Regions from separate parts of the Bacillus sp. C1 genome, predicted to be linked through region 2. Evidence: riboswitches for the same ligand, from Rfam matches in the RefSeq annotation. Region 2 holds a riboswitch; the other holds the start of a gene.
The links. A riboswitch is a leader RNA that binds a small molecule or an ion and turns the genes downstream of it on or off. The one in region 2 is predicted to bind FMN.
Positions count from the first base shown of each region.

Region 1: another riboswitch for FMN. It lies ahead of ribD (bifunctional diaminohydroxyphosphoribosylaminopyrimidine deaminase/5-amino-6-(5-phosphoribosylamino)uracil reductase RibD); the one in region 2 lies ahead of ACX5JI_RS13545 (ECF transporter S component).

Region 1 covers NZ_JBTMZT010000001.1:528,817-540,376, forward strand. Annotated here, with positions in the region: gene bioA (adenosylmethionine--8-amino-7-oxononanoate transaminase) at 1-41, shown strand, start outside; gene bioD (dethiobiotin synthase) at 38-766, shown strand; gene bioF (8-amino-7-oxononanoate synthase) at 732-1,919, shown strand; gene ACX5JI_RS02860 (alpha/beta fold hydrolase) at 1,916-2,629, shown strand; gene bioC (malonyl-ACP O-methyltransferase BioC) at 2,622-3,482, shown strand; gene bioB (biotin synthase BioB) at 3,436-4,434, shown strand; gene ACX5JI_RS02875 (hypothetical protein) at 4,724-5,044, shown strand; gene ribH (6,7-dimethyl-8-ribityllumazine synthase) at 5,068-5,529, opposite strand; gene ACX5JI_RS02885 (bifunctional 3,4-dihydroxy-2-butanone-4-phosphate synthase/GTP cyclohydrolase II) at 5,552-6,745, opposite strand; gene ribE (riboflavin synthase) at 6,758-7,402, opposite strand; gene ribD (bifunctional diaminohydroxyphosphoribosylaminopyrimidine deaminase/5-amino-6-(5-phosphoribosylamino)uracil reductase RibD) at 7,384-8,496, opposite strand; FMN riboswitch at 8,805-8,949, opposite strand; gene ACX5JI_RS02900 (CDGSH iron-sulfur domain-containing protein) at 9,210-9,449, opposite strand; gene ACX5JI_RS02905 (DUF2552 family protein) at 9,552-9,797, shown strand; gene ACX5JI_RS02910 (alpha/beta hydrolase) at 9,813-10,736, opposite strand; gene ACX5JI_RS02915 (GNAT family N-acetyltransferase) at 10,820-11,299, shown strand; gene ACX5JI_RS02920 (LacI family DNA-binding transcriptional regulator) at 11,446-11,560, shown strand, end outside.
Region 2 covers NZ_JBTMZT010000003.1:496,674-508,233, forward strand. Annotated here, with positions in the region: gene gudB (NAD-specific glutamate dehydrogenase) at 1-213, opposite strand, end outside; gene ACX5JI_RS13510 (genetic competence negative regulator) at 668-1,270, opposite strand; gene ACX5JI_RS13515 (metallophosphoesterase) at 1,650-2,441, opposite strand; gene ACX5JI_RS13520 (LysM peptidoglycan-binding domain-containing protein) at 2,688-3,176, opposite strand; gene ACX5JI_RS13525 (CPBP family intramembrane glutamic endopeptidase) at 3,199-3,762, opposite strand; gene ACX5JI_RS13530 (RecQ family ATP-dependent DNA helicase) at 3,743-5,290, opposite strand; gene ACX5JI_RS13535 (YpbB family protein) at 5,280-6,341, opposite strand; gene ACX5JI_RS13540 (ferredoxin) at 6,659-6,907, shown strand; gene ACX5JI_RS13545 (ECF transporter S component) at 7,027-7,605, opposite strand; FMN riboswitch at 7,768-7,905, opposite strand; gene ACX5JI_RS13550 (hypothetical protein) at 8,187-8,873, shown strand; gene ACX5JI_RS13555 (peptidoglycan DD-metalloendopeptidase family protein) at 8,900-9,514, opposite strand; gene ACX5JI_RS13560 (cob(I)yrinic acid a,c-diamide adenosyltransferase) at 9,597-10,178, opposite strand; gene ACX5JI_RS13565 (ATP-binding protein) at 10,494-11,560, opposite strand, start outside.

The sequences.
Region 1 (11,560 bases), on a different contig from region 2:
TATATCAGTCAATCGCAGACGTTACGGAGGGAGAATTATGAGCGGTTTTTTTATAACAGCGACTGATACAGAAGTTGGAAAAACAATTGTTACAGGTGCGTTAGTAGGGGTGCTTAGAAATCGTGGCTATAACATTGGTGTGTATAAACCGTTGCAAAGTGGTCATATCCATTCAAACCGAGAAGGTGATGCAGCTAGATTGAAAGTCGCATCAGGAGTGACGACAGAGACGAATCGAATTTGTCCTTATTCTATTGAAGAACCTCTTGCGCCAAGACTGGCAATGGAGAGGGCAGGAAAAACTGTGAAACTAGCGCAAATTACCGCTCATTTTCAGGAGTTAATGACAGAGTTTGATAGTTTGTTTGTAGAAGGGTCAGGTGGTCTTGCTGTTCCGTATACAGAAGATGCATTAGTAGTTGATTTTGCAAAACAATTACAGTTACCACTTATTATCGTTGCTCGTCCGACTTTAGGTACAGTGAATCATACTCTCTTAACTATTTCTTATGCAAAAGCACATGGATTGTCAGTTGCTGGTGTCGTTTTATCTGGTTGTAAAGAATGTGAGAACGAACGTGTACAAGAAAATAAAGAAATGATTGAGGAGTTAAGTGGTGTGTCTGTTTTAGGTTTACTACCGGAACTTCCAGAAGGGTTTACGCGTGATGAACTATTAAGAGTAGCAGAGGAGAATATTGCGATTTCGAATGTAGAGGAGCTTATGAAACATGGATCAACTGTGGAATCTACACTTTCAATCTAATTTAAATCGTTTGAAAGAGAAATCACAATATAGAAATGTAGTCGTGACAGAGCAAGCTGACGAATCATGGCTTATTAGAAATGGAAAACGTATGTTGAATTTAGCTTCGAATAATTATTTAGGCTTGGCTGGAGATGGAAGATTAAAAGAAGCATCTATCGTAGCGATAAAGCGATATGGAGTAGGAGCAACAGCATCAAGGCTAGTTGTAGGGAATTATTCACTATATGAAGAGGTAGAACAAAGCGTATGTCATTGGAAAGAAACTGAAAAAGCAATCATTATGAACAGTGGGTATGTAGCAAATGTAGGTGCAATCTCTTCTTTAATGGGGCGTCATGATATTGTTTTTAGCGATAAATTAAATCATGCCAGCATTGTCGATGGTATTATGCTTAGTGGTGCAGAACATAAAAGATATCGCCATAATAATTTGGAACATTTGGAAAAACTGCTAAGAATGGCGCCTGTTGCGAAACGAAAATTAATTGTAACAGACACGGTTTTTAGTATGGATGGAGATATTGCGCATCTGAAAGAGCTGATTATGCTGAAAGAAAAATACGGAGCATTATTGATGGTTGATGAAGCGCATGCAAGTGGAATATATGGAAGGCATGGTGCGGGATTAGCTCATATCGAACAAGGCCTTTCTCAGAAAATCGACATTCATATGGGAACATTTAGTAAAGCGCTAGGTTGTTATGGAGCGTATGTAGCAGGTGATGCAATGTGCGTCGATTATATGAAAAACACGATGAGAAGTTTTATTTTCACAACTGCATTACCACCTGGGACACTAGGTGCAATAAAACGTGCAATTGAAATTGTTAAGATAGATACAGAAAGAAGGCAGCGTCTCTTAGAAAATGGGGCATATTTCCGCACTACTTTAGAGGAAGCTGGCTTTAATATTGGCGATAGTTCAACTCATATTGTCCCAGTTATTGTCCCATCGAATGAAGTTGTGATGCGTTTTAGCGAAAAATTGCAGGAAGCAGGAATTGCTGCGATTGCGATTAGGCCACCGACTGTTCCGCATAATAATTCGCGAATTCGATTTGCAGTTACGTCTGAACATGCAAAAGCCGATTTACAATGGGCTACTGAACAAATCATTCGAATCGGTAAAGAAGAGGGGGTACTGCGGTGAAACAGCCCGAGCTTATTTTCATTCCTGGATGGGGGATGGAAAAACAAGTATGGGAGTTATTACTTCCATATTTTCAAGAATATTCTGTTCGATTTGTTGAATGGCGTAGTGTAAAAGAGGTTGCTAATTTTGCAGAACGAGTAGCAGAAGTTGCAAGGGGACAGGATGTCATTTTAATTGGCTGGTCACTTGGTGCATTAGCTGCTCTTCAAGTATGTGACAGAGTGCGGACAAAAGGAATGATTTTAATAGGTGGTACGGCAAAGTTTACAGTGGATGAAAATTATGAGAGCGGATGGAAACGTCCTTTTGTAGAACGGATGAAAAGAAGTTTAGCAAAGCAAAAGGGTGATACATTGGAGCGCTTTTATAAAAGTATGTTTACAAAACAAGAAATAAAAGGTAGGGAACAGTTTGCTGGGATTATAGCGTGTTTTCAAGGTGATTCCGTTGAATCTTTACAGCTGGGGCTTGATTATTTAATAGAGACGGATATGAGAAGCAAGCTGAAGTCCGTAAAAACGCCGATATTACTTCTTCACGGAGAACAGGATATGATATGTCCACTATCTGCTGCTCACTATATACAAGAGCATACCAATGCAGCACTTAAAGTAATAAAAGGAGCGGGTCATGCGCTTTGTGTAACGAATTCCGAATATTTCGCGAATGAGACCATTCAGTTTATAGAGGGGATACAAAATGATTAACAAAACGTTATTACAAAAACGATTTAATGGGGCAGCTGTATCCTACGATCAATATGCAAGTGTACAAAAAAAGATGGCGCAGCAATTGCTTTTAGTCATGAAAAAACAGTATCACAAGATGTCTTCCATTCGTATTTTAGAACTTGGATGTGGCACAGGATATTTGACTGAACAATTAGCGGCTTCTTTTCCGAATGCCACAATTACCGCAATTGATTTTGCTGAAAGTATGATCGCTGTTGCAAAAATGAGAAATCATGTTGAATCTGTAGCATTTCGATGTGAAGATATTGAACATCTTACACTAAGGGAATCATTTGATGTCATTATTTCAAGTGCAACATTTCAGTGGTTAAATGATTTGGAAATGGTGGTACACCGTTTATATAATAGGCATTTATTTGAAGATGGCTTGTTGTTATTTTCCACATTTGGAGAACAGACATTTCAAGAGCTTCATACAGCATTTCAAAATGCTAAAGAAGAAAGAAAAATACAAAACAACGTATCAGTTGGACAACGTTTTTTAACGAGAGAACAGTTGCGAGATGTATGTGAAAGTGTAACAGGGGATGTTCATGTTTCTGAAACATGTTACATAGAAAAGTTTACTAAAGTTCGGGACTTTCTACAATCCATTCGGAAAGTAGGCGCGACGAATAGTAATGCAGAATATTACTGTCAAAGTCCTTCTCTCTTTCGAAATATGTTTCGCATATATGAAAGAGACTTCACAGAAGAAGGAGAAATTGTAGCAACGTATCATGCTTTATTTGCGTATATTGAAAAAGAGGGGAAGAGAAAAAATGAAACAAGTACAAACAAAAGTGGATTGGAAGAAAATTGCATTTGACGTAGTAGAGGGGAGAAATATAACGAAAGAAGAAGCGATAGCTATTTTAGAAGCAGATGACACGGAAGTATTAGAAGTTATGAATGCAGCTTATATTATTCGCCATCATTACTTTGGTAAAAAAGTGAAATTGAATATGATTATTAATACAAAATCTGGATTATGTCCAGAAGATTGTGGGTACTGTTCGCAGTCTATTGTTTCAGAAGCGCCAATCGATAAGTATGCATGGTTAACGCAAGAAAAGATTGTAGAGGGAGCTCATGAAGCGATTCGTCGTAAAGCAGGTACATATTGTATTGTTGCATCTGGCCGTCGTCCAACGAATAAAGAAGTGAATCATGTTATTGGTGCTGTAAAAGAAATTCGTGAAACGACAGATTTGAAAATTTGCTGTTGCTTAGGATTTTTAAATGAAGATCAAGCTGGTCGCTTAGCAGAAGCGGGGGTTCACCGTTATAACCATAACTTAAATACACATGCCAACAATTATGATAGCATTTGTTCAACGCATACATATGACGATCGCGTTGATACAGTAGAAAAAGCAAAGCAAGCTGGCATTTCTCCATGCTCTGGTGCGATTTTTGGAATGGGAGAAACGAAGGAACAGCGTGTTGAAATTGCCTTTGAATTACAGCGTTTAGATGCAGATTCTATACCATGTAATTTCCTTGTTGCTGTTAAAGGGACACCGCTTGAAGGGCAGAAAAAATTAACACCAGTAGAATGTTTAAAAGTGTTAGCGATGATGCGCTTTGTAAATCCATCAAAAGAAATTCGAATTTCCGGTGGTCGTGAAATTAACTTACGTTTTGTGCAGCCACTTGGCTTATTTGCAGCAAATTCAATTTTTGTTGGTGATTATTTAACGACAGCGGGACAAGAGCCGACAAAGGATTGGAATATGATTGAGGATTTAGGGTTTGAAATTGAGGAATGTGCATTATAAATATAAAAAAACAAGCTCTTTGAGAGGGCTTGTTTTTTTGTGAATAAAATAAGTAGAAACTTTTATCCCGCTATTTGCGGGCAGTGAGACCCTTACCTCAAGATTCAGAGAGGAACAAGGAAAATAGGTGGGGGGTGGGCTGCCTGTAAAGGTCCGATTGGTGAGGGCTGATTAAAGTTTCACTTTATTTGAGTAACTTTTTCATGAAAAATGAATGGTGTGGGTGCATTTTCCACACTGTAATTGTACATAGTAAAGGTGTAATTGATCTCGGTCTGGAGGATGTCACATGCACAAATATATACTCGCCATTATGACGGTTCTTATTTTATTAAAGGCAATAAGTACTGATCCTGTTAAGGCAGCTGAAAATCCAGAACAAAAAGGAATGCAGCAAAGAATTGAACAGCATTTTCGAACAAAAGCGGAGCATCTTGGTATAGAAACTGAAGGAAAAGATTTAAATGAAGTGCGGAAAGAACTTCATATTGTGGAGGAAGAAAAAAGACGAGAAAATGTGTGGAAAATTGCTCAAAACCTTCGTATTAAAACAGAAGGAAAAACGATGGACGAATTAATTAAAGATGTGCGGAAAAAAGTAAAAAAATAACAAAGAGGCATGAAGCCTCTTTGTTATGACCATTGTTTGGATAAATGAGCCATTTCAATTGCAGCAACTGCAGATTCATAGCCTTTGTTACCAGCCTTCGTACCGGCGCGTTCAATTGCTTGCTCAATTGTTTCAGTTGTTAATACGCCGAAAATAACTGGGATGTCTGTTTGTAATGATAAAGAGGCAACACCTTTTGCAACTTCATTACAAACATAATCATAATGAGTTGTAGCACCACGAATGACTGTTCCTAGCGTAATAACCGTATCGTATTTTCCACTACTAGCCATTTTTTTTGCGATTAATGGAATTTCAAATGCACCTGGAACCCATGCAACGTCAATATCACTTTCTTCTACACCATGGCGTTTTAGTCCATCTAATGCGCCGCCTAATAGTTTGCTTGTAATAAATTCATTGAAACGTCCAACAACAATCCCTACTTTTAATCCTGTACCAACTAAATGACCTTCGAATACCATATTATATCTCTCCCTTTATATATTATAAACTTAATAAGTGACCTAATTTTTCTAATTTTGTTTGTAAATATACTTTGTTTTCTTCTTTTGTTGGCATTTGCAACGGTACGCGTTCGAAAACTTCTAAATCATAACCTTGCAAGCCAGTGATTTTTCTCGGATTATTCGTTAATAAACGCAATTGTTGTAAACCTAGATCTTTTAAAATTTGGGCACCGATGCCGTAATCACGAAGATCTGCTGGAAAGCCTAATTTTTCATTTGCTTCCACAGTATCTAGTCCTTCTTCCTGCAATTTGTATGCACGAAGTTTATTAAGTAATCCAATGCCGCGCCCTTCCTGCCTCATATAAAGAAGAACCCCTTTTCCTTCACGTTCAATTTGCGCAAGAGCAGCATGAAGTTGAGGGCCGCAGTCACAGCGGCATGAACCGAAAACATCGCCAGTTAAACATTCAGAATGGACACGCACGAGAACAGGTTCACCAGTAGAAATGTCTCCTTTTACGAGAGCGATATGTTCTTTTTGATCAATCGAATTGGAATAACCGATTGCATGAAAGGTACCGAAATCTGTCGGCAATGCAATTTCTACTTCTCTTGTTACGAGCGTTTCATGATGGCGGCGATAAGCAATTAAATCCTCAATCGTAATCATTTTTATATCAAATTGTTTTGCTGATTGTACTAAATCAGGAACACGTGCCATCGTACCGTCTTCTTTTATAATTTCACAAATGACCCCTGCTGGTTTGGCGCCACATAACCTTGCTAAATCAACAGCTGCTTCGGTATGACCAGCGCGACGCAAGACACCGCCTTCCTTCGCAATTAAAGGAAAGATATGACCTGGACGATTAAAATCCGTTCCTTTTGATGCCGGATTTAATAACTCGCGTACAGTTGTTGCACGTTCGTAAGCACTAATACCCGTTGTTGTAGAAACGTGGTCAACACTTACTGTAAACGCCGTATGATGAGAATCTGTATTATGAGAAACCATAGGCTCTAACTGTAATCGGTCAGCATATTGCTCTGTAATCGGTACACAGACAAGACCACGACCATGGGTAATCATAAAATTAATTGTTTCAGGCGTAATATTCTCTGCTAAAGCAACGAAATCCCCTTCATTTTCACGGCTTTCATCATCACATACAATAACCACTTTTCCTTGTTTTAAATCTTCTAGTGCCTCTTCAATACGATGAAACATTGTGCTTCCCCCTTATAGAAATCCATTTTCTTGTAAAAAGCTTTCTGTAACTGAACTGTTCTGTTTTTTAGGCTTTGAAATAAAACGCTCAATATACTTTCCAATCATGTCACATTCAATGTTCACGATGTCTCCAGCTATTTTTTCACCAATAATAGATTCGCTTACTGTGTGCGGAATGAGTGAAATAGTAATGGAAGATTCATCTATATCAAATATCGTTAAGCTTGTGCCATCAACAGCTACTGACCCTTTGTGTAAACAATAACGGAGCAAATTATCTGGAATTTCAATTTTGTAATATATGGCATTATAGTGCTGCTTTTTACTTACAATGGTTCCAATTCCATCAATGTGCCCTGTAACGAAATGTCCACCAAAGCGTCCGTTTGCAGCCATTGCTCGTTCTAAGTTCACTTTAGAACGAGTGCCAAGCATACGGAGTGATGTCGCCCGCATTGTTTCGGGCATGGCATCAACAGTAAACGAAGACGCTGTAAAGGAAGTGACGGTTAAGCAGATACCATTTACAGCGATACTGTCTCCTAAATGTACATCTGATAAAATTGTATTTGCGGTAATGGTTAGCTGCATCGCTTCCCCGCTTTGTTTTATATTTGAAACAGTTCCAAGCTCTTCTACAATTCCTGTAAACATGCAGGCACCTCATTTCGCACTGTAGCGATGATTTTTATATCATCACCAATTTGTTTCATCTCTTGAATTTGCAAAGAAATTGTATCGTGTAGCTTACTAAAGCCAGTGCCACCAAACATAGTTGGGGCATCTTTTCCACCGATTAATTTAGGGCTTATATAAGTTACAATTTCATTAAAACACTTTGTTTGTAAAAAGCTGGCGTGCATTGATTGTCCGCCTTCAACAAAGAGTGAAAGAATTTGTTTCTCACCGAGAAGGAGGAGAAGGTCGCATATTTCAATTTGGCTCGTCTGCATTTGGAGTACAGATACCGCCTGAGATTCATACGTTGCTATTTTTTCTTTATTTACATGTTTCCCAACAATAATCCATGTTGGTGCGATCCCGTCAGTAATGACATGAGAGGACAGGGGCGTTCGTAAATGTGTATCTAAAATGATTCGAATTGGATGTTTTCCTCCGTTTGGAAGACGTGTTGTTAAAGATGGATTATCAGCTATAACAGTATTCACTCCGACAAGGATGGCATCGTGCATATGCCGATATTGATGAACGTCTTTGCGAGCAACTTCACCAGTAATCCATTTACTTTCTCCGGTAGTAGTTGCTATTTTTCCATCTAAACTCATCGCTGTTTTTATTGTTACAAACGGCTGTTTTGTTTTCATATAGTGGAAAAAGTACCGGTTTAATAAGAGTGCTTCTTCTTCGAGAACACCAGTAGTGACACGAATCCCCGCTTCTTGCAAACGTTTTGCACCGTTACCTGAAACGAGCGGATTGCAATCGAGCGTAGCGATTACAACACGTTTTACCTCTTTTGCAACAAGTAAATCGCAGCACGGTGGAGTTTTGCCAAAATGACTGCATGGCTCTAACGTTATATATACAGTGGATCCTTTTGCTTGATCACCAGCCATACGAAGGGCGTGAACTTCAGCGTGTTCTTCGCCTGCACGTAGATGCGCTCCCATTCCAATAATGTTTCCATGTTTTACAACAACAGCACCGACCATTGGATTTGGACTTGTTTGCCCTGCAGTACTTTGTGCTAACTGTAAGGCAATCTTCATATATTCTTGGTCTGTCATTCGTTTCACCTCTCCTAAGAAAAATCAAAAAACCCCAAGGATAATAATATCCTTGGGGTTTGGGAGACGTGATTTCTAGAAATATAGTTCGAATACGAGAGTATAGGAAAGAAACCTAACGATGATTGATATTTTTGCACGGAAAAGAAGCCTAGCAAACTATCAATTTTTTAGACGCTAGTCGTATCTTTTTATTTCAGCATAGAAAAATAAGTATATGAAAGAAAACATATACAGCGATTCAAAAAGAATCAGTAAAAATGTGTACGCCAAAATAAAAGTGTATTCGCTATATAAGCACTAGAAAACATATCCTTCTCCCATCCAGACTATACTGTCGGCCCTAGAGTTTCACTAGATCCACCGTTTCCAAGATTGAAAACGGGTCACGGACTTAGAAGTGTGCACTTCATCACCGCCGGTTGGGAATTTCACCCGACCCCGAAGGATGCTGTTTGCTCACATTATAGCACAAAAAAGAAAAAATGATAGTAAAAAGTATTAGAATGTGAAGAATTATATGAAAATTAAGGTGGGATTCATGTTGTTATACGATGTAAATACAAATTGAAAAACAGAGAGGAACTTGCTTTTTTAGGGGAGAGAGGGAACTGATTTAGGTAATGTTAAATAAAAGAAACGGGTATATTTCGTAATGAGTTATATGGCATATAGAGAAGCATGCGCAACTCATCGCGCACGCTTCTATACTATTATTCTTTTGATGCTCGAACGACAGACTCAAATTTTCCTTTATGAGAACCATCGCAATAAGGCATATTTTTTGATAAACCGCAGCGGCATAAAGAAAATGCCGGCTTTGCTGGGAAAACATTCCCTTCTGCGTCGATTAATTCCACATCCCCTGTAATGCGAAATGAACCATTATCATTTACTTTAATTTGTACTTTTGCCAACGTTATCCCTCCTTTCCAAACGCTTATGTTCATCATATAATTGCAGTACGCGCTTGACAACAAAAACAGTACTTTGTGTATAGAGGTAGAGAGTGTTATAATAACGTTTATAATTGATACATAGTAAGGTGACGAAACATGAATAAACAATTACGTACATTGCAAAATATTGCAAGTGAGCGCACATGGGTATCGTTTTTAAATGATAATCATCCCTATAGTTTACTGCATTGGTCGATTGCAGGTGTAGGGCAGGAGCCAAAAGATGTGTGGCTTTTGCAAGATGAAGTAACATTTCAAACAACAGAATTTCAAACGCTTGATGAAGCAGTAAAATGGATTTCTGAAAATATGGAACAAGTTACAGATGTGTTAGCACAATAATATGAAAAAACAGGCTTATGCAAGCCTGTTTTTTGTTTCGTTCACATATGTTTTTAAAAATCGATCTACGGCATCTTCATATTCTTGCTTGTTTTCATTATAAGAACAAGCGTGTGTACCGTGTTCTGCAATAAAGAGCTGTTTATTATTTTCTTTTGCTTCATACAGTGCTTTTGTCATATCGCATAAAATGTAGTCATCTTCCTTACTGTGAATAAAAAGAACTGGATTATTTATGTTTTTAATACAATCAATCGGAGAAACTTCTTGTATTGTATAACCGTCTCTAATTTTTAAAAAGGCGTTTGCTAATGGTAGTAGTGGCCATTTCGGTAAATGGAACTCGACTTTTAAGCGATGTTGTAACTGACCATAAAAGTCTGAGAATGGACAATCTGCAATATAAAAATCAGCGCCATCTTCCACCATTCCCGCATATTGAAGGAGTGTTGCAGCTCCCATCGATTCTCCATGGATACCAAGTATAATATTTGTTCCAAAACGCTCTTTTAGCCAATCGACGACCGTCTTTAAATCATGTTTTTCGTAATAGCCATAACTTGTTGTTTTACCACCTGTTTTACCATGGCGGCGGTGATCATAAATGAATACATTATATCCTCTATTTAAAAATAAATTGGCATATTTAACAGAGTTTATTTTATTTACAGTTACACCATGACAAAAAATCATAAACTTATTCGAATTTCCAGCAGAAATGTAATAGCCGTGAATGTCATATTTAAATTGCGAAGGAATACGAATCTCTTCTTTTGGAATAGCGTTAAAATCTTCTACGCGAAAATGTTTTTTCGTTTCTCTCTCTAAAATTTCTTCTTCTGTTTTTTTCTTTAAGTACATGACTTTATTGGTAAAGAAAATACCGATACCAATTAATGTCCCTAGTACGGTTAACAATGCTGTAAGAAAACGTTTCATACTTTACCTCATCCTCCAAACATCTCTGCATATGATACAATCATATTGTATCATAATGATGTGAAAAGGGGAGAAAGTGGGGCATGGTTCAAATACAAAAAATCAAAGTGGAAATGAGAGAGAAAATTGGGCTATTTATGCGTGAGAATTGGGGAAGCCTACTAATGGTTTCACGTGGAAAGGCACATCAGTTAGATCAATTACCTGGTTTTGTTGCGCTTGAAGATGACAGAATAATAGGAATTATCACGTATGAGATAAAGGGAAATGATTGTGAGATTGTTTCATTGGATAGCTATAAGGAGAGAAAAGGGATTGGAACGAAACTTGTAGAGTATGTAATTGATAGTGCAAAAAAACAATGTTGTAAAAAGGTATGGCTTATTACAACAAATGATAATACGAATGCACTTCGTTTCTATCAGAAACGTGGTTTTATAATGACTAACTTATATATAGATGCGGTCAAGGAGGCGAGAAAGATAAAGCGGGAAATTCCGCTTGTTGGGTATGATAACATCGCGATTTTACATGAAATTCAACTAGAAAAAATGGATGTATAAAAATAATGTATAGATGAGAGGAAGATGAAGAAGTAAGAAAAATATTATGTAACAATTTTCAGAAATATAAAACAATACCCTTGACGAATGTCTTACTTTGTTTTAGGTTTAAATTGTAAGCTATTACCATATTAAGGGGTGACGATGTGGCAACCATACGTGATGTTGCAAAATTGGCCGGTGTTTCAGTCGCAACCGTTTCACGAGTGATTAATGAAAAAGGGTATGTCCATGAGGATACAGTTAAACAAGTAAAACAAG
Region 2 (11,560 bases):
ATATCCTGTAAATATTTTAACAGTCCCGTCATCCATACGAACTGGAATTTTCACTGTCATCATTCTAATTGGTTCTTTAAGTAATTCATATACCTCGTTTGGATAACCCAACTTTTCTAAGGCTTCATTAATAACAATTTGTGTTGAATTTAACAATTCAAAGTGCTGCTCCCTTTGTTGTGTTTGTGTTTGAGCTCCCTTTTCGGCTACCATAGTAAGTAAACCCCCTGTAATTTCACTTGTTTAGTAAACCTTCATTGCCTAGTATACACCGTTAAATTTGGAATGCAATAGAAAACGCTAACAAATATATACAAATTATTCAACTTTGCAAGCGTTTTCACTATTATTATAGTCCTTTTATCACTTTTAGAAAAGTAAAATACTTAAATATTTAAATGTTTTTTATACCATCCTATATTTTAGCCTCTCCAATAGCACAATATATATAAATCCATCTTGATTTTAGGGCACATAACCCGCTGTTATGAAGAACAAAAATTGAACCACACTCATTTTCTCTCTTTGTTTTAACTTGGCATGGGGCAGGAAGATGGGCTGACCGCTTCTATGCATGGCCGGATGCTCTCTCCCGCCTAAAAAGAATGGTTTTATGTCATTTTTTCAATTTGTATTTATATACGAACAAAACCTCAAACTATTTATATTAGCTGAGGTTTTGTTTCAAGATAAAATACTTGTATATTTGTTGAATAGCTTCAGAAGCCATTAATTCTTTTCCATATTCCATAACACGATAAATCGTCACTGTAGAAGAATTACCATATTCCGCTAAAATCGCAATAATATCCGCCTTTAGTAAAGGTGTTTCTTCTTCCACCCAAAGATAAAAACGTCCATCCCATGTGTAAAGTTTACCTCCTGTTACACCGAGATTATACAATCGATTCGCCAAAGTAATCACATCTTCAAATGTTGCAAATTCATATAATATATGCTCACTCTCATCTAGAGTTACTTGCATCTCAATAAAATCATCACGAAACTCATCTTCTGTATCCGTTTCGTGATTTTCTTTTGTGACAATCACAACCATTCCTTGTGCCTGTAAAGAAAATACTTCGACTGCAATTGGACCATCCGCTTCAAATCCAAGTTCTTTATTTGCTTCTTGCATCATATCACGAAATAACTGCTGTACTTTTGGAGCATTTTTCCATAAATCTTCCTTCGTCAATCCTCTCTCAGATAGATCGTCAAACGTTAGGAAAATTTTGATTTTATTATAATTCAAACGTTCCAGCCTCATCTTGTAACCTCCCTACGTAACCGCTGTATCTAATTGTTATTATATGAAATAGAAAATAGATGGTTCTTTTCGAACGACCATTCGGACATTTTTAATCATTTATCCTATTTTTTTGTATATAAAGTGAAACTTTAATCAGTGAGGATTTTCTTCATCCATCACTGATTATCAGCCCCTCACCAATCGAGATTTTACGGGCAGCCCGCAAGTAGCGGGATAAATAACAAATGCCTCATTTCATAATTCACAGACATGTATTTTAACAAACAATACAAGGTATCGTCTACTAAAAATACTTCCTTGCTATACGTTATCTCAACGAATTTTGATTTTGCAATCGATTACTCTCTCATAAGCTTGGACTTTTTGACTGCTCACTTCAATCATGAACCTTTTTAAGATTCTCACTTTGCAACGTAATTAAGTGCGTTTGAGCTGGTGCTCGAAAACGCAGTGGAATGAAAGTCGTGCCATATCCGTTACTTACAAACAAAGTTGTATTCGGATACTTATACACACCGCCTTTTAAATATCGTTTAGAATGAAATAAACGAATTTGTCCTCCATGCGTATGACCACTTAATACGAGTGGAATTTGTTCTTGCCCAGACATTTTGTTTACAATATCCGGATTGTGACTAATAAGAATTCGAAAGCCATTTTCTTGACAATCTGCTAACGCCAAGTCTAAGCGATCTCGCTCTAATCCAACATCATCCACCCCTAATAAACAAAGCTTGTCACCACACTCCGATTCAAACAGCACCCTTGTATTATCTAGGATTTTCACATCATGTTCTAGTAATAACGCATCTAATTCATGATAGTCAATTTCATAATCATTATTTCCCCATACGAAATATGTAGGACCAATTTCACTTAATATTTGTACATTAGCAGCAACTTGTGATAACGATACACCTTCCTCAGCTAAATCGCCACCAATAACAACAAGATCAGCTTTCCCTTTTACCTTTTCAATTAAAGAAGGAGAAACCACTCTTCTATGAATATCTGAAATAAAAAAAATCCTAACCTTTCCAAAACTTATCGGAAAATCCTCAAATGATAAAGTATGTTCTAGCAATGTATCACGCAACGCTTCTCGATGCATTATAAAAAGACAAATAAAGCCTATACATATGAACGTACCGCCTAAAATCCATACCATATACTTCCCTCTCAATAAAATATAATATAATTCCCTCAAATCATATTGCTATAAAATTGAATGCTTCACTTATTTTTTCAGTTCACGCATATAAAGTAAAATTTTAATCAGCGGCCCTAACTGTAGCTCCACCGATTACTAGATCTCACCAATCAATCTTTTATGAAAAGTTATATTTTCATTCTAATACATTTTGAAGCAAAGAACTTATTACTTACAAATAGCCAAATCCAAACTATTTCATCTCTATTCTTTCCCGTTTTTTCCTGTAATAGGAATTTTCAATTCCTTTCCCACTTCTAACTGATTATCTTGTAAATTATTATAATTTTTAATAATTGTAGCCCCATCTTCATCGGGAAAATACTGTTTCCCAATACTTTCGAACGTCTCACCTTCCTTGACAATATGCGTTTCAAATTTCCCCTTCTTTTCTCCTTCTCCCTGTTTATTGGAATCGAAAAAAATCACTTCAAACGCATTTTTTCCAGGGGCATCCTTCTCTTTTACGCTTTTCACTTCAATATACTTATCCGTATACCATAGAATACTAAGTGGCAACAAAATAAACAAAAAAGTTAAAACTCGAACAAAAAAGTGATTAATCTTAAATTTAGATTTTTTCTTTTCTTTATCTTTATGAATCTCACTTCGCGGCGGTAAACCTTCTTCTGTTTGTTCTTCTTCCAACTCTTCTTCAAAGTCTTCTTCAAAATCGGGAATTTGCTTTCTCATGTTGTTCACCACCACCTTCCATTTATTTTCTCAATTGAAGCCCCATTATAAAATCAACAAGAAAATGTGCAAAGATTGTTATAAATAAATTTCCTGTCCATTGAAACACATAACCAAATACAAAACTAATCATACATACAAAACAAAATAAAAATGGCTTCATCACGTATCGAATATGTAAAACAGCAAAAATCAAACTTGCAATGATAAGTCCAAAATGAGTCTGTAATACCCCCCGGAATAAAAACTCTTCGGCAAATCCAATAACAAGCGTAATAACGCATAATTGGAGTACTGAAATCCCTTGGAACATTCGCTCATTAATTCCACCATCATCAAACCACGACTCTGGAAACACTTGCATTGCGATATAATCAAATACAACAACACCACTCGCGACCATGCCGCCTATTATAAATATAGAAACGGGTTCCCATTTCCATAAATCATAAAATTCATTCCTATTTGGAAATAACATATAGGCTAAGATGCAACCAATACCTATAATTATTAACTGTGTTATGTAGAGATTAAGCCGTATTTCTTTCGGACCTATGTCTTCCATATTACGCCTTTGAATATTCATCATTCCTCCGTTCTCTCATACCAAAGAGCAATTGTAACTCTGTTTCCCAATTATAGTCGAAAATTGATTGTCTTGCTTGTCTTTTTTTGTAATCTTCTTTTGAAATACCACAATAGTCACAGCAATTTTCCATCTCACTTTCCTTCTGATAACCAAATTGCTGTAACATTTTTTCTCGTCTACATCCTTTAAATTGCAGCCACGATTTCATATTTTCTAATTGACTATACTTATTTCGAAGACGCTCGTTCACTTCTAACATTAATTTTTTCACTATCTCATCTGACAAGGATTCCATGATGAGCTCATTTTGTTGTATGATTTTCATCTTTTCTAAATGATAGCGGACAAAACGCCAATGTTGTTCACTAAACCTTGCCGCATTATAACAAATTTCTTTCACATCTTCTATTGGTAATACTTGTGTTTGAAACACCTTTTCTTTTAGTAAAGAAAACAAAAATTGAATCTGTTGTTCATTTGGTAATTCATCCTCAATAATAGAAACTGGTAGATCGTGATCCAACGGGCTACAAAGTAAAATTGCAATACTTTCATCTCCATCTCTTCCCGCCCTACCAATCTCTTGCAAATAAGAAGCAATATTCGCTGGATAATGAAAATGAATAATATATCTTGTATTCGGTTTGTTTACCCCCATGCCAAATGCACTTGTACATATAACAAGTTGTAATTGATCATTCATAAATTGCTGTTGAATTAACATCCTCTCTTCATGTTCCATTCCGCCATGATAAAATGCAACATCTGTTATACCTTTACCTCTTAAATATTCTGTCAGACGCTCCGTCCAGGCCCTGCTAGAGCAATAAATGATTCCTGGTCCTTGTAAATACATAACTTGCGTGAGAAGTGCTTCCTTTTTTTCTTCTATTGTTTGTACAAATTGCACTTCCATTGCAATATTCGGACGATCAATCGAATACAAATGCTCTGCTACATTTGTAAGTTTCAAACTTTTCGCAATATCTTGTAACACTTCTTTTGTTGCAGTAGCTGTTAATGCTAATACCGGAGGATGCCCAATATCCGCAATAACTTGATCTAATTTTTTATAGTCCGGCCGAAAATCATAGCCCCATTGTGAAATACAATGCGCTTCATCTACAACAAATAACGAAATATGAATCCTCTTTAGTTCTCTTATTATTACTTCAGATTGCAGCATTTCAGGTGAGACAAAGACAAATTTATAAGAAGATAATTTCCTTATTGCTTTCTTTTTTTCAATTACTGTCCGAAAACTATTAAACGCAATTACACGGTCCTTCACTATATATTTAAGCTGAGCTACTTGGTCTTCCATTAAAGATAATAACGGCGAAACAATAAGTACTGTTCCAGTTTGCATCAAACCAGGTAGCTGATAACACATGGATTTTCCTCTTCCAGTGGGAAGCATCGCTACAACATCTTTTCCTTGTAATAAATCTACAATAACTTCTTTCTGCCCTTGCCGAAATTCGTTATAACCGAACCACTTATACAAATCAGCCTCAAGACTCATTTACAACCTCCATTTGCGCTAATACAAGGCGGATTTCAAAATAAGAAACCCCTTCTCCTACAGCTTGCTTTAATACACGTAACTTACGTGTTTGTAATGTCTCAATAATGCGCTGCACCTGCTTGATTTTATTTTTTTTCATAAACATTTCAATAGAAAAATCTCTTTCTCTTAATGCGATTTCTACAAAATGGTCTTCGATTGTTGCAACTTTTAAATTTCTAATTGTTGCAATTTCCTCTAAAGAACGCCCTTGTCTCCAAAGCTGATATGTTTTCTGAGTAGATAAACTAAACAAATCCGCCCTTTCATTTGGATAAGAAATAATCTTTGTTAATAACGGAAAATCTTTTTCATTCTCTCGAACAGATTGAATGATGAAATGAATGGTACCCCAAAATAACAAGTATACGCGAAATACATCTTGATTTGTAATTTCTGCAAGCTGTTTTAATGTGTATCCAATCCGTTCATACCCTGTTAGTCGATATGTAAAAATCATTGCTTCTACCGGCAAGGTATCCTGCAGTAACATATGTACCTCTTTCCATAAGCTTTCTGAAAGTTTGCCTCTTGCATACGGTATTCCGATGAGAAATCGCTTGACCCACATCATGATTTCTGGATCTTGTTGAATCGGAAGGAATTTGCTATTTTTATGTTGCAAGTTTGACACAGTTTGAACAATTAATGAAAGTCGTTTCCAAAAGAGTTCACCAACATCTCCATAGTGTAAACCGTGTAAATACTGTGGAAAATAAAATGTTTTCTCCAAGTTTTTTACTTGTTCTTTTCCAGCATACGTTAACATGTACGTATTTTCGTTTACACTTTGAACCCAGCCTTTATGTAATATATCTTCAATTTCCTGATCATAATCTACACGTTGTAATGACTTATATATTCCAAATAAAAAAGAAATGTGAAATATATTTCCGTCTTGTAACGTTTGTGAAGAACGTTTTCCTTTTAAAAGGTGATAAATGGAAGAAACAGTTCGTTCACCATCTAATTGTTTTATACAATACAATAACGTATATTGTAATTGCATCACAGCCTCCACCTTTCCCTTACATGTATAACGCTATTCACTAATAGTAATAGCTCAATTAACCAATACTTACTATCAACGGGGATGAAAAGCCCTAACTGATAAAATTTCTATTCTATATTGTCTATTGTATCAAACTGTACAGCATTTAGGCATTTTGAAAATCTTGTGAAATAACTTAAAAATAAGTTGACACTCTAATTGATAAGCATTATCATTATAATTTTATGTTGAAAAGTTTGAAAAACCGTTTTACAATAAGGTTATAATTTTTATAACGACTATTTTCACATACGTATTATCAGGAGGGAAAAGATATGGCAAAATATACAATTGTTGATAAAGACACTTGCATCGCATGTGGAGCATGCGGAGCTGCTGCACCAGATATTTATGACTACGATGATGAAGGAATTGCATTTGTAACATTAGATGATAACCAAGGTATCGTTGAAATTCCAGATGTATTAATCGATGACATGATGGATGCATTTGAAGGTTGTCCAACTGACTCAATTAAAGTTGCTGACGAAACATTCGATGGTGACGCTTTAAAATTCGAATAGTCTTTTTATTAACTTCAAAAAATCCCCCTCATTTTTATGAGGGGGATTTTTTGTTTATTCATCTAACTAACCATTTAAACCGTCGTCAGCAGGATGCTCCTAGCTGACGACCAAAATTTCTACGCATTTTTCATTTTTGCAAATAACCATACCTTTAAACGTGAAAACAACGCTACAAATACAATTGTTACAACAATTCCTTTAATTAAATTAAATGGCAGAATCGCCGCTACAACCGTTTGTCGCATACTACTACTAGACATAGCAGGCTGATCTAAAAACCAAGTGTACGCTGGTAAAATAATGAAATAATTTAACACACCCATAATGATAGACATCATAACCGTTCCTAACATTAACCCCGTTGTTAAACTTTTCACTGTGCGATGCTTACGAAATAAAAATGCTGCTGGACCAATAAATAAACATCCCGCTACAAAATTAGCTACCTCTCCAATTGGGACCCCTGTTAAACTACCTTGAATTCCATAGTGAAGGATATTTTTTATCCCTTCTACCACTACTCCTGCAATCGGACTAAAAAGAATTGCTGCGATTAAAGCTGGCACATCACTAAAGTCGATTTTTAAAAACGGCGGAAGTCCTGGAAACGGAAAATCCAACATCATAAGCAAATACGCAATACTACTAAGCATCGCTACACTCACCATTTGTACTACACTGTTTTTTTGTTTCATCTTTCTCTCTCCTTTTCCATCGATCATCTCATGGAAAGTGGAAAGGTTCTGCTATGCCCATTTTTCATAATATGAAAAAACCCTTTGCGATTTACACAAAGGGAGAATTTTTAGGCACATCAAACAGACGTTCAAAGAACTATCTTTTTTGAACGCTTGAACCTCCATCTTCTCCCATCCAGACTGTACTGTCGGCTTTGGAATCTCACCAAATCCTGCCTTAACGGCTCGCGGGCTTAGAACGAAAAACTTCTGTTCATCACCGCCGGTCGGGATTTTCACCCTGCCCCGAAGATAGACCGATATTCTATTTTCCTCACCATTATACAACATCCTCATTCAGTTGTGAATAAAAATGTTTATAACTTATGAATAGTAAGTGGTATTTCGGTAGGAATCTATACGTTTAAAACAAATCTTACAATATTTTAAGCTTACTACCAGCGAATTATTTGACCATATAATCCATATTTTTTACAATCTGGATTTTTCCTATGTAATTCCCTAGTCATCCATACAGAAAAGTGATAAGATATTGAATTGTTAAGATAAGAGCATTTTCTTAATACGGAGGAAATGTCATGAAGAAGGAAAAAAGACAATCGATTCAAGAAACGATGAAAAAAAACTTAAGAAAAGAATACTTTTATTTAAAAAAGGAATTACTTTTCTACTGTCCAATTGATTTAGGCGCATTTTCTAGAGAAACATACTATGCTACTTTTGACAAAGAAGGAATTAGTATTTATCAGTATGATAAAACAACAGAAAGTAAACTAAAGCTATGCGAACGTCATCCTTGGAAAAGTTGGGACAGAGTGAAAGTTGATCACTATTTAACAACATCACAATTTGTTTTCCAAGGAAAACGGAATTGGATTCTCTCTCTCTTTCATAAAGGGAAAGAAGCCCAAAAAATAATTGAAGAACATACTTCTTTACAAACAGAAGTTGTTTCCCGATCCTTTTTGAAAAAGCTTCCTGGTTTTCGTTCTAATACAACTTTAAACAAATATATTGGCAGCATATGTTATACTGCACTTATTGCATTTTTATTAAAATGGATGATTCCATTCCAACAAATACAAGTTGCCTTGTATTCTTTTTCAATCGGTTGCATGCTTCTTGGTCTACTTTGCTTTACAATTGGACTAATCGAGCCAACCATTGTATTATTTCGAACGAGGGAAAAGACGAGAGCAAAGGTCTTTTATTATTATAGCTATTTAGCGATTTCTGGGTTTATATGCGTCTTTATTTTTTGGTAAAAAAGGCTAGTGATACTAGCCCTTTTTTAATTTATGTATAACTTTTGATTTGGATAAATTTGATTTTGTTGTAATGTATTTTTCATTTTTATATCCTGAACAGTTATACCAAACTTCCGGGCAATACTAACCAGTGTATCCCCTTTTTGTACAATATATATTGATACCGAGGCCACTTGATCTCTTTCTTCATTTAAGACAAGCAACGGATTCATTGCATTTCTTTTTCCAAATGTCCAGGCGCCTTTATGGACTTCCAAGTGCAGATGTGCACCTCGTGATTCACCCGTGTTTCCTACTTCACCAATTATCTCGCCGCTTTCAATTCGGTCTCCTTGAAATACATATCTCTTATTTAAATGAGCGTAAACAGCCTCATATTCTCCATGTTTAATAAACACTACATGTCCATAACTATTTGAAAAATAGGATTTTGTTACCATTCCCTTTCGAATTGCCGCAACCGGCGTTCCAACTGAAGCAGCTATATCAATACCATAGTGTTTTCCATTTCTCGTTCCAAAATAGTCACTAATTCTTCCATCTACAGGCCACGTCCATCTCCCGTCTTCAGCATAAGCATATATTTGAGAACTAAACAACAATCCAAAGACAAGCACCCCGATTTTTAAGCCTTTCATATACATCCTCCATTTTTTGATAACCGTCACGCTTTCTCTATTGTGGTATATTACGGAAAAAAGTATACAAAAAAGAAGTGAATTACTCCACTTCCTTCTCTTCCTTTTTTCGAAAAACAATTGCACTTCGTTTATATTCGACATCGTTCACATGAAGACGAGCATTTATCACTCTAGCAATTGCAAATAAATAATCAGATAATCGATTCACATATCGTAATACCACGTCGTTTATTTCTTCTTTCCTTCTTAAGGATACAATCTGCCGCTCAGCTCTTCTCGTCACCGTACGAGCAACATGAATCATCGCAGACGCTGAGCTCCCACCAGGTAAAATAAAACGCTCTAACGGCGGAGCTTCTTCTATGTAACGATCGATCTGTTTTTCTAAATATATAACCATTTCGTCCTTTACTGTATACCGCATTTTTTGTTGCATAATTGCTAAATCCCCACCACAATCAAACAACTCATGCTGAATCTTTTCAAGCTCACCATGTATATCTTGAAATTGTTCTTCTTGAATCATAGTCATCGCATATCCAATATAAGAGTTCGCCTCATCAATGGTTCCATATGCTTCTACACGGATATCGTCTTTAGCAACTCGTCCACCAATAACACTCGTTTGCCCTTTATCTCCTGTTTTCGTATATAGTTTCAAATTTTCTACACCTCTCTTTTTAATTTTTATTCCTTACACTAGCTATTACTAATGTAAGTGTGGATTTTAGAAATAAATTAAAACCTTCTTTTGTTTTCATAACTGCAATTTATACGCTAACAAATCAACATGGATTTCTTCTTTCCCCAATCTTATCTTTTTGTCTCTCAATCCAATTTCACAAAGAGACCACCATCTACAAATAGCATAATAAAACAAAAAGCTCTAATATTCTTCATTCCATTGAGAAAATATTATAAACTCAAAAAGAATAAAAAATACTAGAACTTCAGTACTCACTCACAACAATATCACTTATATTGATTGTTCTGGTAAATATACGGAGAATGTTGTTCCTTCTCCAACGATACTCGCTATAGAGATTTTCCCATCATGACCTTGAACAATATTTTTAGCAATTGCAAGTCCTAAACCAGTCCCGCCTGTTTTCCCGCGTGTCCTTGCTTTATCAGCTTTATAGAAACGATCAAACAAGAATGGAATATCTTCTTCAGGAATACCAGCACCTGAATCTTGGACTTCAAAGACTAAACCATTATTTTTCGTATCAATAACAAGTTTTACATGACCACCTGCATTTGTATGCCTAATCGCATTATCAATTAAATTCGTTAATACTTGTTCCATACGATCTGGATCAAATTGATGTTCTGCAATTTGGTTACGGAAATCCACAGTTAACTGTACTTCTTTATCCTGTGCAATCCCTTGAAATTTACGGGCAATTTTCTCAACAAATGGATGAATATCCACTTCACATATATGAAGCTCTACATGACCACTCTCCATACGTGCTAGATCTAAAAGTTCATTTACAAGACGCCCTAAACGTACAGACTCATCGTAAATAATTTGTACAAATTCATTTATGTCTTCTTTCGATTGAACAACATCATCTAAGATTGCCTCACTATACCCTTGAAGCATAACCATCGGGGTACGCAATTCATGAGACACATTTGCAATAAAATCTTTACGCATTTTTTCAAGACGACGTTCTTCTGTCATATCTCGAAGTACCGCCACAGCACCACGAATCTTCGTTTGATTATATAACGGTGTCATTAGGACCACGTAGTTACCCTTTTGTAAATTAATTTCAATACCTTGCTGTTGCTCACTTTCTACTACAAGATGGAATAATTCCACAAGTTCCGGTGGTAAATTCCTACTTAATTCTAACTCTTTTTCTTCTTGCCAAACTTGTAAGAAATGTTCGGCGGGCGGATTGATAACAACAACCTCACCCTCTTGATTCAGCGTTACAACTCCATCCGCCATACTACTTAAAATACTAGAGAGTTGTTCTTTTTCTTGTTGCAATGCATTAATATTAAACTTTAATTGTTTTCCCATCTGAT